DNA from 3 places in the Streptomyces sp. A2-16 genome. Region 2 is predicted to be linked to each of the others. Evidence: riboswitches for the same ligand, from Rfam matches in the RefSeq annotation. Region 2 holds a riboswitch; each other region holds the start of a gene.
What was found. Region 2 has a riboswitch for cobalamin ahead of IOD14_RS00635 (HoxN/HupN/NixA family nickel/cobalt transporter). Riboswitches for the same ligand answer to the same signal wherever they lie in the genome.
Positions count from the first base shown of each region.

Region 1: it holds a riboswitch for cobalamin, as region 2 does, so the genes downstream of both, IOD14_RS32240 (cobalamin biosynthesis protein) here and IOD14_RS00635 (HoxN/HupN/NixA family nickel/cobalt transporter) in region 2, are expected to answer to the same signal.
Region 3: it holds a riboswitch for cobalamin, as region 2 does, so the genes downstream of both, IOD14_RS35145 (prenyltransferase/squalene oxidase repeat-containing protein) here and IOD14_RS00635 (HoxN/HupN/NixA family nickel/cobalt transporter) in region 2, are expected to answer to the same signal.

Region 1 covers NZ_CP063808.1:7,165,505-7,168,754, forward strand. Annotated here, with positions in the region: gene IOD14_RS32230 (inorganic phosphate transporter) at 1-638, shown strand, start outside; gene IOD14_RS32235 (hypothetical protein) at 664-885, shown strand; cobalamin riboswitch at 1,016-1,159, shown strand; gene IOD14_RS32240 (cobalamin biosynthesis protein) at 1,257-2,198, shown strand; gene IOD14_RS32245 (cobyric acid synthase) at 2,195-3,250, shown strand, end outside.
Region 2 covers NZ_CP063808.1:135,106-138,355, reverse strand. Annotated here, with positions in the region: gene IOD14_RS00640 (nucleoside hydrolase) at 1-323, shown strand, start outside; gene IOD14_RS00635 (HoxN/HupN/NixA family nickel/cobalt transporter) at 350-1,447, opposite strand; cobalamin riboswitch at 1,474-1,663, opposite strand; gene IOD14_RS00630 (metalloregulator ArsR/SmtB family transcription factor) at 1,760-2,107, shown strand; gene IOD14_RS00625 (DUF397 domain-containing protein) at 2,116-2,301, opposite strand; gene IOD14_RS00620 (helix-turn-helix transcriptional regulator) at 2,305-3,186, opposite strand.
Region 3 covers NZ_CP063808.1:7,831,298-7,834,547, forward strand. Annotated here, with positions in the region: gene IOD14_RS35140 (MBL fold metallo-hydrolase) at 19-1,044, shown strand; cobalamin riboswitch at 1,095-1,225, shown strand; gene IOD14_RS35145 (prenyltransferase/squalene oxidase repeat-containing protein) at 1,344-2,534, shown strand; gene IOD14_RS35150 (SCO2322 family protein) at 2,531-3,178, shown strand; gene IOD14_RS35155 (energy-coupling factor transporter transmembrane component T) at 3,168-3,250, shown strand, end outside.

The sequences.
Region 1 (3,250 bases), 7.0 Mb from region 2:
TCGCCCTGGTCGCCGGCGGCGCCGTCGCCCCCGACTCCGACCCGCCCACCTGGGTCATCCTCTCCGCGGGTCTCGCCATCGCGCTCGGCACCTACCTCGGCGGCTGGCGCATCATCCGCACCATGGGCAAGGGCCTGACCGACCTCCAGCCGCAGCAGGGCTTCGCCGCCCAGACCAGCGCGGCCACCGTCATCCTGGCCTCCTCCCACCTCGGCTTCTCCCTCTCCACCACGCACTCCGTCTCCGGTTCGGTGATGGGCGCGGGCCTCGGCCGCAAGGGCGGCGTGGTCCGCTGGTCCACGGCCACCCGGATGTTCGTCGCCTGGGGCCTCACCCTCCCGGCGGCGGCCCTGGTGGGCGCCCTGGCCGAGTCGGTCACCGATCTCGGCAACTGGGGCACGGCGGTCGTGGCGGTCTTCCTCGTCGCCTCCAGCGCGGCGATCTGGAAGATCTCGCGGCGTGAGGTCGTGGACGCCTCCAACGTCAACGAGACCGACGAGCCGGCCGGTGTGGTGACGCAGGCGATCGCCGCCGTGACCCCGCCGCCCGCGGGCAACGTGACCGAGGGCCTCACCGCCACGATCCCGGCCCCGCCCGCCACCACGGAACCGGCTGCCCCGCCGGCCGCCGCCGTCTGAGCCCCCGTACCAAGGAAGCCTCACCATGCAGATCGACTGGCAAGCCCTCGGCTCCGTCTTCGGCGTCAGCCTCGTCGTCACCGTGGGCCTCGTGGCCCTGTTCACCCTCGGCATCATGGGTCTGTCCCGCCAGGAGCGGGCCACGGCCCAGGGCGGCTCGGCCGCCCTCGCGGTCACCGGCGCCTACGCCTGCTTCGCGGCCTGCGCGGCGGCGGTGGCGTACGGGATCTATCTGATCGTGGCCTGACGACAGTCCGTCACCCGACGGCCGGGCGGCCGCGGAACGCACAGTTCCGCGGCCGCCCGGCCGTCCTTGTGCGACCCGCGGTGTGGGCTTCTGCACACTCCCCCGCCGCAGGTCAACAGCGAGTTGACGGCTCTCGAAGGGCCGTGGTGGACTGCCGGAGCCATATACGGCGGCAGGAGAGGAAGCCGGTGCGAATCCGGCGCGGTCCCGCCACTGTCACCGGGGTAGACACCCCCGGGAGCCAGGAACTCTCGCCGCCGGACTCGTCGAACCAGGGCGTGGACACCCTGAGTGAGGACATGACGCGATGCTCGCCTGCCGATCCACCTGCGCCACCGGGCACTTGAACGACCCCGCGATCGGCTGAGCCGGTGCGTGCCGATCGCGTCCACGCGTACGGCGCCGCCGCCGGTCTGATCGGTGACCTTCTCCTCGGTGACCCACGTCGTGGGCACCCGGTCGCCGCGTTCGGACGGGCCGCGGGCGCCCTGGAACGGGTGTCGTGGCGGGACCACCGTGGGTGGGGCGCGCTGCACACCGCGGTGTGCGTGGGCGGTGCGGTGGGGCTCGGGGCGGCGGCGGAGCATGTCGTACGTCCCTCCCGAACCGCCTCCGTAGCGCTGACCGCGGCCGCCACCTGGGCCGTCGTGGGCGGGACCTCGCTCGTGCGGGAGGCCCGGGTCATCGAACGGGCGCTGGAGGCCGGGGACATCGACGCGGCCCGGGAGCGGCTGCCCCATCTGTGCGGACGGGATCCGCACGCCCTCGACGCCGACGGGATCGCCCGCGCCGTCGTGGAGTCGGTCGCCGAGAACACCTCGGACGCCGTCGTCGGGGCCCTCGTGTGGGGTGCCGTCGCCGGGGTGCCGGGGCTGCTCGGGTTCCGGGCCGTCAACACGCTCGACGCCATGGTGGGGCACAAGTCGCCCCGCCACCGGCGTTTCGGGTGGGCCTCCGCCCGGCTCGACGACCTCGCCGGCTGGCCGGGGGCGCGGCTCACCGCCGTGCTCGCCGCTCTGGCCGGTGACAGTCCCCGGGGTGCCGTGCGGTCCTGGCGGGAGGATGCGCCCAAGCATCCCAGTCCCAACGCCGGTCCCGTGGAAGCCTCGTTCGCGGGAGCGCTCGGGGTGCGGCTCGGGGGGACCCTCTCGTACGCGGGGCGCGTCGAGCACCGGCCGGTGCTCAACCCGCGAGGGCGTGCCGTCGCCACGTACGACATCGAGCGCGCCGTACGGCTGTCACGGCGCGTCGGGCTGCTCGCGCTCGGCGTCGGTGTCGCCGCGCGGGCCTTTGTGAAGGGGCGTACGGCATGAGGGGCGGGGGTCTTCTCGTCGCCGGTACCACCTCCGACGCCGGCAAGAGCGTCGTCACCGCCGGGATCTGCCGGTGGCTGGTGCGGCAGGGGGTCAAGGTCGCGCCGTTCAAGGCGCAGAACATGTCCCTCAATTCGTTCGTGACCCACGAGGGTGCCGAGATCGGGCGGGCGCAGGCCATGCAGGCGCAGGCCTGCCGCATCGAGCCGACCGCGCTGATGAATCCCGTGCTGCTCAAGCCCGGTGGCGAGCAGAGCAGTCAGGTCGTGCTGCTCGGGAAGCCCGTCGGTGAGCTGAGTGCGCGCGGGTACCACGGGGGGCGGCAGCAGAAGCTGCTGGGGACCGTGCTCGACTGTCTCGCCGAACTGCGGGGCACGTATGACGCGGTGATCTGTGAAGGGGCCGGGAGCCCGGCCGAGATCAACCTGCGGCGGACCGACATCGTCAACATGGGCATCGCCCGCAACGCCCGCATTCCGGTGCTGGTCGTCGGGGACATCGACCGGGGCGGGGTGTTCGCCTCGTTCTTCGGGACCGTCGCGCTGCTCGGCCCCGAGGACCAGGCGCTCGTCGCGGGGTTCCTCGTCAACAAGTTCCGGGGGGATGTCTCGCTGCTCGAACCCGGGCTCGACATGCTCCACGGGCTCACCGGGCGGTCCACGTACGGCGTGCTGCCCTTCCGGCACGGGCTCGGGATCGACGAGGAGGACGGGCTGCGGGTCTCCCTGCGGGGCACCGTCCGGGAGTCCGCCGTCGCCCCGCCGGTCGGGGAGGACGTGCTGCGGGTGGCCGTGTGCGCCGTCCCGCTGATGTCCAACTTCACCGACGTGGACGCCCTGGCCGCCGAACCGGGTGTCGTGGTGCGGTTCGTGGACCGGCCGGAGGAGCTGGCCGACGCCGACCTCGTCGTCGTTCCCGGGACCCGGGGGACGGTCAGGGCCCTCGAGTGGCTGCGCGAGCGGGGGCTCGCGGACGCGCTGGTCAGAAGGGCCGCGGAGGGGCGGCCGGTCCTCGGCGTCTGCGGCGGGTTCCAGATCCTCGGCGAGCACATC
Region 2 (3,250 bases):
CCAGCCTCCGCATGGCCGGCGAACTCCTCGCCCACCGCGACCCGGCCACCTCCGGCGACCCCACCCCCACCGGCGGTCTCGGCGACGCGGGCGCGGTGTGCGCGGTCGTCGACCCGGGTGGCCTGACCACCGAACTCCTCCCGGTGGAGGTCTCGTTGACCCCCGGCCCGACCCGCGGCCAGACCGTCGTCGACCGCCGCCGCCGTCCCGGTGAGTCCGAGATCCACGAGGGCGGACGCGAAGTGACCCTCGTGGACGTGGGCCTGGACGTGGACGTGGAGCGGTACGTGAAGCTGTGGCTGACGGCGGTGGAGGGGGTCTAGTCACCCGCTCCCCGACGTCACGGCCCTCAGGAGCCGCTGACGCCCCACCGCTGCTCCACCTTCGCGAGCCGCCAGTAGGCGATCGCCGCCGCCCACACCACCACGAACAGGCCGACGATGACGTAGCCGACGTTGTCGAGGTCGATGTCGGCGATCCAGGTGGTGAGGGCGTCGGTGAGGTCGAACTTGTCGTGCAGCACTCCGACGAGCTCGATCGTGCCGATGAAGAAGGCGACCGCGATGGACAGCCCGGTGATGGCGAGGTTGTAGAAGACCTTGCGCACCGGGTTGGAGAAGGCCCACTGGTAGGCGAAGTTCATGAAGGTGCCGTCGAGGGTGTCGAACAGGCTCATGCCGGCGGCGAAGAGGAGGGGGAGGCAGAGGATCGCGTACCAGGGGAGTCCGGCCGCCGCGCCCGACCCGGCCATCACCATGAGCGTGACCTCGGTGGCCGTGTCGAAGCCGAGCCCGAACAGGAAGCCCAGCGGGTACATCTGCCCCGGCCGGGTGATGGACCTGGTGAGCCGCCCGAGGATCCGGTTCATGAAGCCCCGGGAATCCAGGTGCTGCTCCAGCTCCTTCTCGTCGTACGACCCCGCCCGCATGGCCCGGAAGACCTTCAGGATGCCCAGCAGGGCGACCAGGTTGAGGGCGGCGATGAGGTAGAGGAACGTGCCGGAGATCGTCGTACCGAGGAAACCCAGGACCTGGTGGGTGCTGGAGCCCTCGTTCATGACCTTGCCGGCGAGCTGGGTGCCGCCCGCGATGAGCGCGGCCAGCAGCACGACGACGCTGGAGTGGCCGAGCGCGAACCAGAACCCCACCGACACCGGCCGCTTGCCGTCGGCCATCAGCTTGCGGGTGGTGTTGTCGATCGCGGCGATGTGGTCGGCGTCGAAGGCGTGCCGCATGCCGAGGGTGTAGGCGGTGATGCCGAGACCGATGCCGAAGGCCTTGTCTCCGACCTCGTAGTGCCCCGGGACGACGAGAAGGAAGAGGATGCCGAACGCGAGGACGTGCAGGGCGGCTATCGCGGCCATCAGACCGACCGTCTTCACGGTGTCCTCGCGCCGCCAGCGGAAGGAGGAGTCGGCGGCGGTGTCGGCCAGGGCAGGTTCGGTCATACGGTCAGCTCCAGCACCTCGTGGATCAGTTCCTGACGTGCCGTGGCCGGTCTCCTGGCTTACGGGTCGTGCGTGTGCGCGCCTGCCTTCCCAGTCGTGCGACCAGTGGCTTCAAGGGCACGGACACTTCCCGATCACAGTGGCGAGGGCCGCACCGGACTGGACCCTTGAGGGGTCGTCACCGGCTTCCCGAGCACCACGGCCCGCCCACCGTAGGCGGGGGCCGGGTCTCCTGCATAGCTGCACACCTGCGCAGGTATGGAAGATCACACAGGGCGGCCGCGTCTCGCGCGTGCCTGCGAGGATGAGCCCATGCACCTCGTCCCGGCCGACCGAGCCGACCGCCGCACCATCGACGGGCACCGGGTGTGCGACGCGATCGCCGCGATCGGCGACCCGGGACACGTCCGCACCTGGTCCGACCGCTTCGCCCTCCTCGCCGACCCGAACCGCCTGTCCCTCCTCCTCGCCCTGCACCGGACCGGCCCACTGGCCGTCTCCGACCTCGCGATCGCGACCGGCATGAACGACCCGGCCGTGTCGCAGGCGCTACGGCTGCTGCGGGCCGCCGGGGTCGTGGCGGGCGAGAAGGAGGGCCGCGTGGTGCGGTACCGGGTGGTGGACGAGGAGGTACGGGGGCTGTTGGGGCAGGTGCCCTGAGGATCCGGTCAGGAGCGCGTGCGGTCCAGGGACCGTATGAAGGTGGTCCAGGTGTCGGGGACGACGTGGAGTATCGGGCCGTGGGGGGCCTTGGAGTCGCGGACGGCGACGGTGCCGGGACGATTGCGGGCGACTTCGACGCACTCGCCGTTGCCGCTGCTGTGGCTGGACTTGGCGAACTCGAAGTGCGGCACGGTTCACAGCTCCTTGCGGATGCGTTCGATCAGCTCGACGGAATCCTGAAGGGCGAGTCCGTTCCTTGCGATCCGCTCGAACTTGTTGTTGTGACGGGCGGCGTCCGCCTCGCTCTCCAGCCACAGCGTAGACGAGGTCGTGTCCATGTAGACCACGTCCATCGCGCCGGGTTCGGCGAAGGAGACGACGCTGAAGGCACTGGTCATGCCGGGGTGGGAGCCCGCGAGGAACGGAACCACCTGAAGTTTGACGTTGGGCAGCCGAGAGGCCTCGACCAGGTGCGCCAGCTGGCTCCGCATGACCTCACGCCCGCCGACCAGTTGGCGTAGCGCCCCCTCTCCGACAACGGCCCACAGGTCGAGCGGACTGCTGTCCGTCAACCGCCCCTGCCGGGCGACCTTCGCCTCCACGAACCGCTCGATCTCCCCCGGCTCGTCCCAGTCGGCGTTGCCGATCGCCAGCGCCCTGGCGTAGTCCGGCGTCTGCAACAGGCCCGGGACGAAGGCCCCCTGCCAGGTCCGGACGCCGGTCGCGATGTCCTCCAGGGCCACGTACTCCACCAGAGAACGCAACTCGGGGTACTGGTTCCACCACCCCTTGGCCTTGCGGCGCTCCCGGTCGGTCCTGGCGAGGCTCAACAGCCGCTCCAGGGGCTTCGGGTCGGTCACGCCGTACAGCTCGCACAGGGTCTTGATGTCGGGATCGCGGAACGGGACCCACCCGCGCTCCATCTTGGCCACCTTGGCGGCCGTCGCCGACAGCGCCTCCGCAGCCTGCGGCTGGGTCAGGCCGGCCCGGTCCCGGAGCCTCAGCAGTTCACCGCCCAACTTGCGCGCGAGGACGGTGGATACGCGCGTTCCGCGCGTGAACTGGCCTGTGGACACCTCGGGTCACCTCCTGGTCGCGGCCAGTGTGCGGTTCACCGGAGCGACAACACAAGCCACACAG
Region 3 (3,250 bases), 7.7 Mb from region 2:
GCGGTGATTGGGGAGCTCATGGCGCAGGTGCACGACCATGGCGGCGGCGTCCGGTCCGTCCAGGTGCCCATCCCCGACAACCCCCTCGGCCACACGCTCGTGTACGTCGTCGAGACCGACCGGGGACCGGTGCTGGTCGACACGGGCTGGGACGACCCGGCCTCCCGGGACACCCTCGCCGAGGGGCTGACCGCGTGCGGGACCGGCATCGGCGAGATCCACGGGGTCGTCATCACCCACCACCACCCCGACCACCACGGCCTCTCCGGGCAGGTGCGCGAGGCTTCCGGCGCCTGGATCGCGATGCACGCGGCGGACTCCGCGATCGTGCGGCGCACCCGCGAGACCCGGGCCGAGCGCTGGTTCACCTACATGACGGCCAAGCTGGAGGCCGCCGGCGCCCCCGAGGAGCACATAGCCCCCCTGCGCACCGCCCGCCGCCGCGAACTCCCGGGCTTCTCCCCCGCGTTGCCCGACCGCGAGATCGTCCCCGGTGAGCTCCTCGACCTCCCCGGCCGCAGACTCCGCGCGATCTGGACCCCCGGGCACACCCCGGGCCATGTCTGCCTGCACCTGGAGGAGGAGCACCCTGCCGGGCTCCCGGGCCACGGGCGGCTGTTCTCCGGGGACCACCTGCTGCCCGAGATCACCCCGCACATCGGCCTGTACGAGGACCCCGACGACACCACCGTCACCGACCCCCTCGGCGACTACCTCGACTCCCTGGAGCGCGTCGGGCGGCTCGCCCCCGCCGAGGTCCTCCCCGCCCACCAGCACGTCTTCACCGACGCGAGCGCCCGGGTGGGGGAACTGCTCGCCCATCACGAGGAACGCCTCACCGACCTGCGCTCCCTCCTCGCCGAGCCCCTCACCCCCTGGCAGCTCGCCGAGCGCATGGAGTGGAACCGGCCCTGGGACCAGATCCCCTACGGATCGCGGAACATCGCGGTCTCGGAGGCCGAGGCGCATCTGCGGCGACTGGTGAAGCTGGGGCGGGCGGAGGCGGTGACGGGGAGCGACCCGGTGACGTACGTGGCCGTCTGACGACCCCCGCCTCCCGGGGTTGCCCGGGCGGCCCTCAGCCGCTTCCCTACGGGCGAGTACAGTGGCCAGGTCGTCATCACACCCGTACAGGGGGAAGCCGGTGCAATTCCGGCGCTGACCCGCAACCGTGATCCGCCCTCGCCGGGCGGTGAGCCGGACCGCCCCGTACGGCTCGTGACCGGCTCGCGTGCATCGGCAACCGGCCGGTGCGCGGCACCGTCGAGGTATACGGAGCCGAGCCGCCCGGGGGTTCACCCGTGCTGCCCGGCTCCCCGCAGGGAGAAGGGCATCCGCCGATCATGAACGTCCGCCGCAGCGCCGCGGTCCTGGCCGCCACCGTCGTGATCGGCACGGCCACGCCCGCCGTCGCCGCCTCACCGTCCCCGTCGCCCTCCCTGCCCTCGGGGCTGTACGGCAGCGGCGACCCCACCTACGACGGGGTCTGGCGGCAGTCGTTCGCGCTCATCGCCCTGCACCGGGTGCACGTGGAGCCCGCGGCCGCGGCCGTCGACTGGCTGGCCGGGCAGCAGTGCGAGAGCGGCGCGTTCCCGGCGTTCCGCGCCGACCCGGCCAAGGCCTGCGACGCCAAGCTGATGGTCGACACCAACAGCACGGCCGCGGCCGCCCAGGCCCTGTCCGCGGTCGGCGGGCACGGCACCGCGGTCACGAAGGCGGTGAACTGGCTGAAGTCCGTCCAGAACAAGGACGGCGGCTGGGGCTTCGCCCCCGGCGGGGCCAGCGACGCCAACTCGACGTCCGTGGTCATCGGCGCGCTCGCCACCCAGGACGTCCCCGTCTCGAAGATCCGCGCCGGCGCCGAGTCGCCCTACGACGCCCTGCTGAAGCTGTCCCTGCCGTGCGCCGACGGGGGCGCCTTCGCCTATCAGCCGGACAAGAAGGGCAAGCTCAGCGCCAACGCGGACGCAACGGCGGCGGCCGTCGTCGCCGCGCGCGGAACGGGCCCGCTGACGGCGAAGGCCGGCACCACGAGGGAGAGCACCTGCACCGACGCACCGGACCTCACCCCGGAGAAGGCCGCGGCCAACGGAGCCTCCTTCCTCGCGGGCGCGGTCGCGAAGGACGGCTACCTGAAGTCCGTGCTCCCCGGTGCCGAGAACCAGCCCGACTACGGCAACACGGCGGACGCGGTCGTCGCGCTCGCCGTGCAGGACGGTCCCGGGGCCGCGCGCAAGCCCCTGGCGTGGCTGGAGCGGAACTCGGCGAAGTGGGCCCGGCAGAACGGCCCGGCGGCCTACGCCCAGCTGATCCTCGCCGCCGAGGCGGCCGGCGCCGACCCGGGCGACTTCGGCGGCACGGACCTGGTGAAGCGGCTGGCCGCCACGGGGCCGGCGCCGGCCACCACGTCCCGGGACGACGACTCCGGCACCGACTCCGGCACCTCCGTCTGGTGGATGGTCGGCGCGGGTCTCGCCGCCGGGGCGGGCATCGGCTTCCTCCTGAGCAGCCGCAACAAGAAGAAGCAGCCGTGACCCGCCGAGCGGTCGTCCTCTCCCTCCTGACGGGCCTGTTCCTCGCCACGACGAGCCCGGCGCAGGCCACCGGGTACCGCTACTGGTCCTTCTGGGAGCACACCGGCACGACCTGGACCTACGCCACCCAGGGCCCCTCGACCTCGGTCCCCTCCGACGGAGACGTCCAGGGTTTCCGCTTCGCGGTGAGCGAGGACTCGGCGGACGCGACGAAGCCCCGCGGGCCGGCGTCGTTCACGGGGATCTGCGCGGACACGCCCGCGCGGGACGGCCGCAAGCGAGTGGCCCTGGTCCTCGACTTCGGCACGGCCGCGGACGCCCCGTCCGGCGAGACACCCCCGGCGCGCCGCACGGAGTGCGCGTCCGTCCCCCGGGACGCGACCACGGCGGAGGCCCTGGCATCCGTCGCCGAACCCCTCCGGTACAACACGAACGCCCTGCTGTGCGCGATCTCGGGCTACCCGGCGGCGGGGTGCGGCGAGCCGGTGGCGGAGAAGGGGACCGGCGCGGGGAAGGAGGCGGGTCCGCAGAAGAGCGGATCGGACTCCGGGCCGTCCGTGGGCCTGTTCGCCGGGGCGGGGGCGGTCGTGATCCTGGGCGCGGCGGCGGTGTGGCAGACGAGGCGGCGCAGGAATGCCCCGTAGGTCCGTGCCGCCCGCGTCACCGCACCCCGGGGCCTGGTGGCTGTGGTCCCTCTGTCTCGGGGTCGCGGCCAC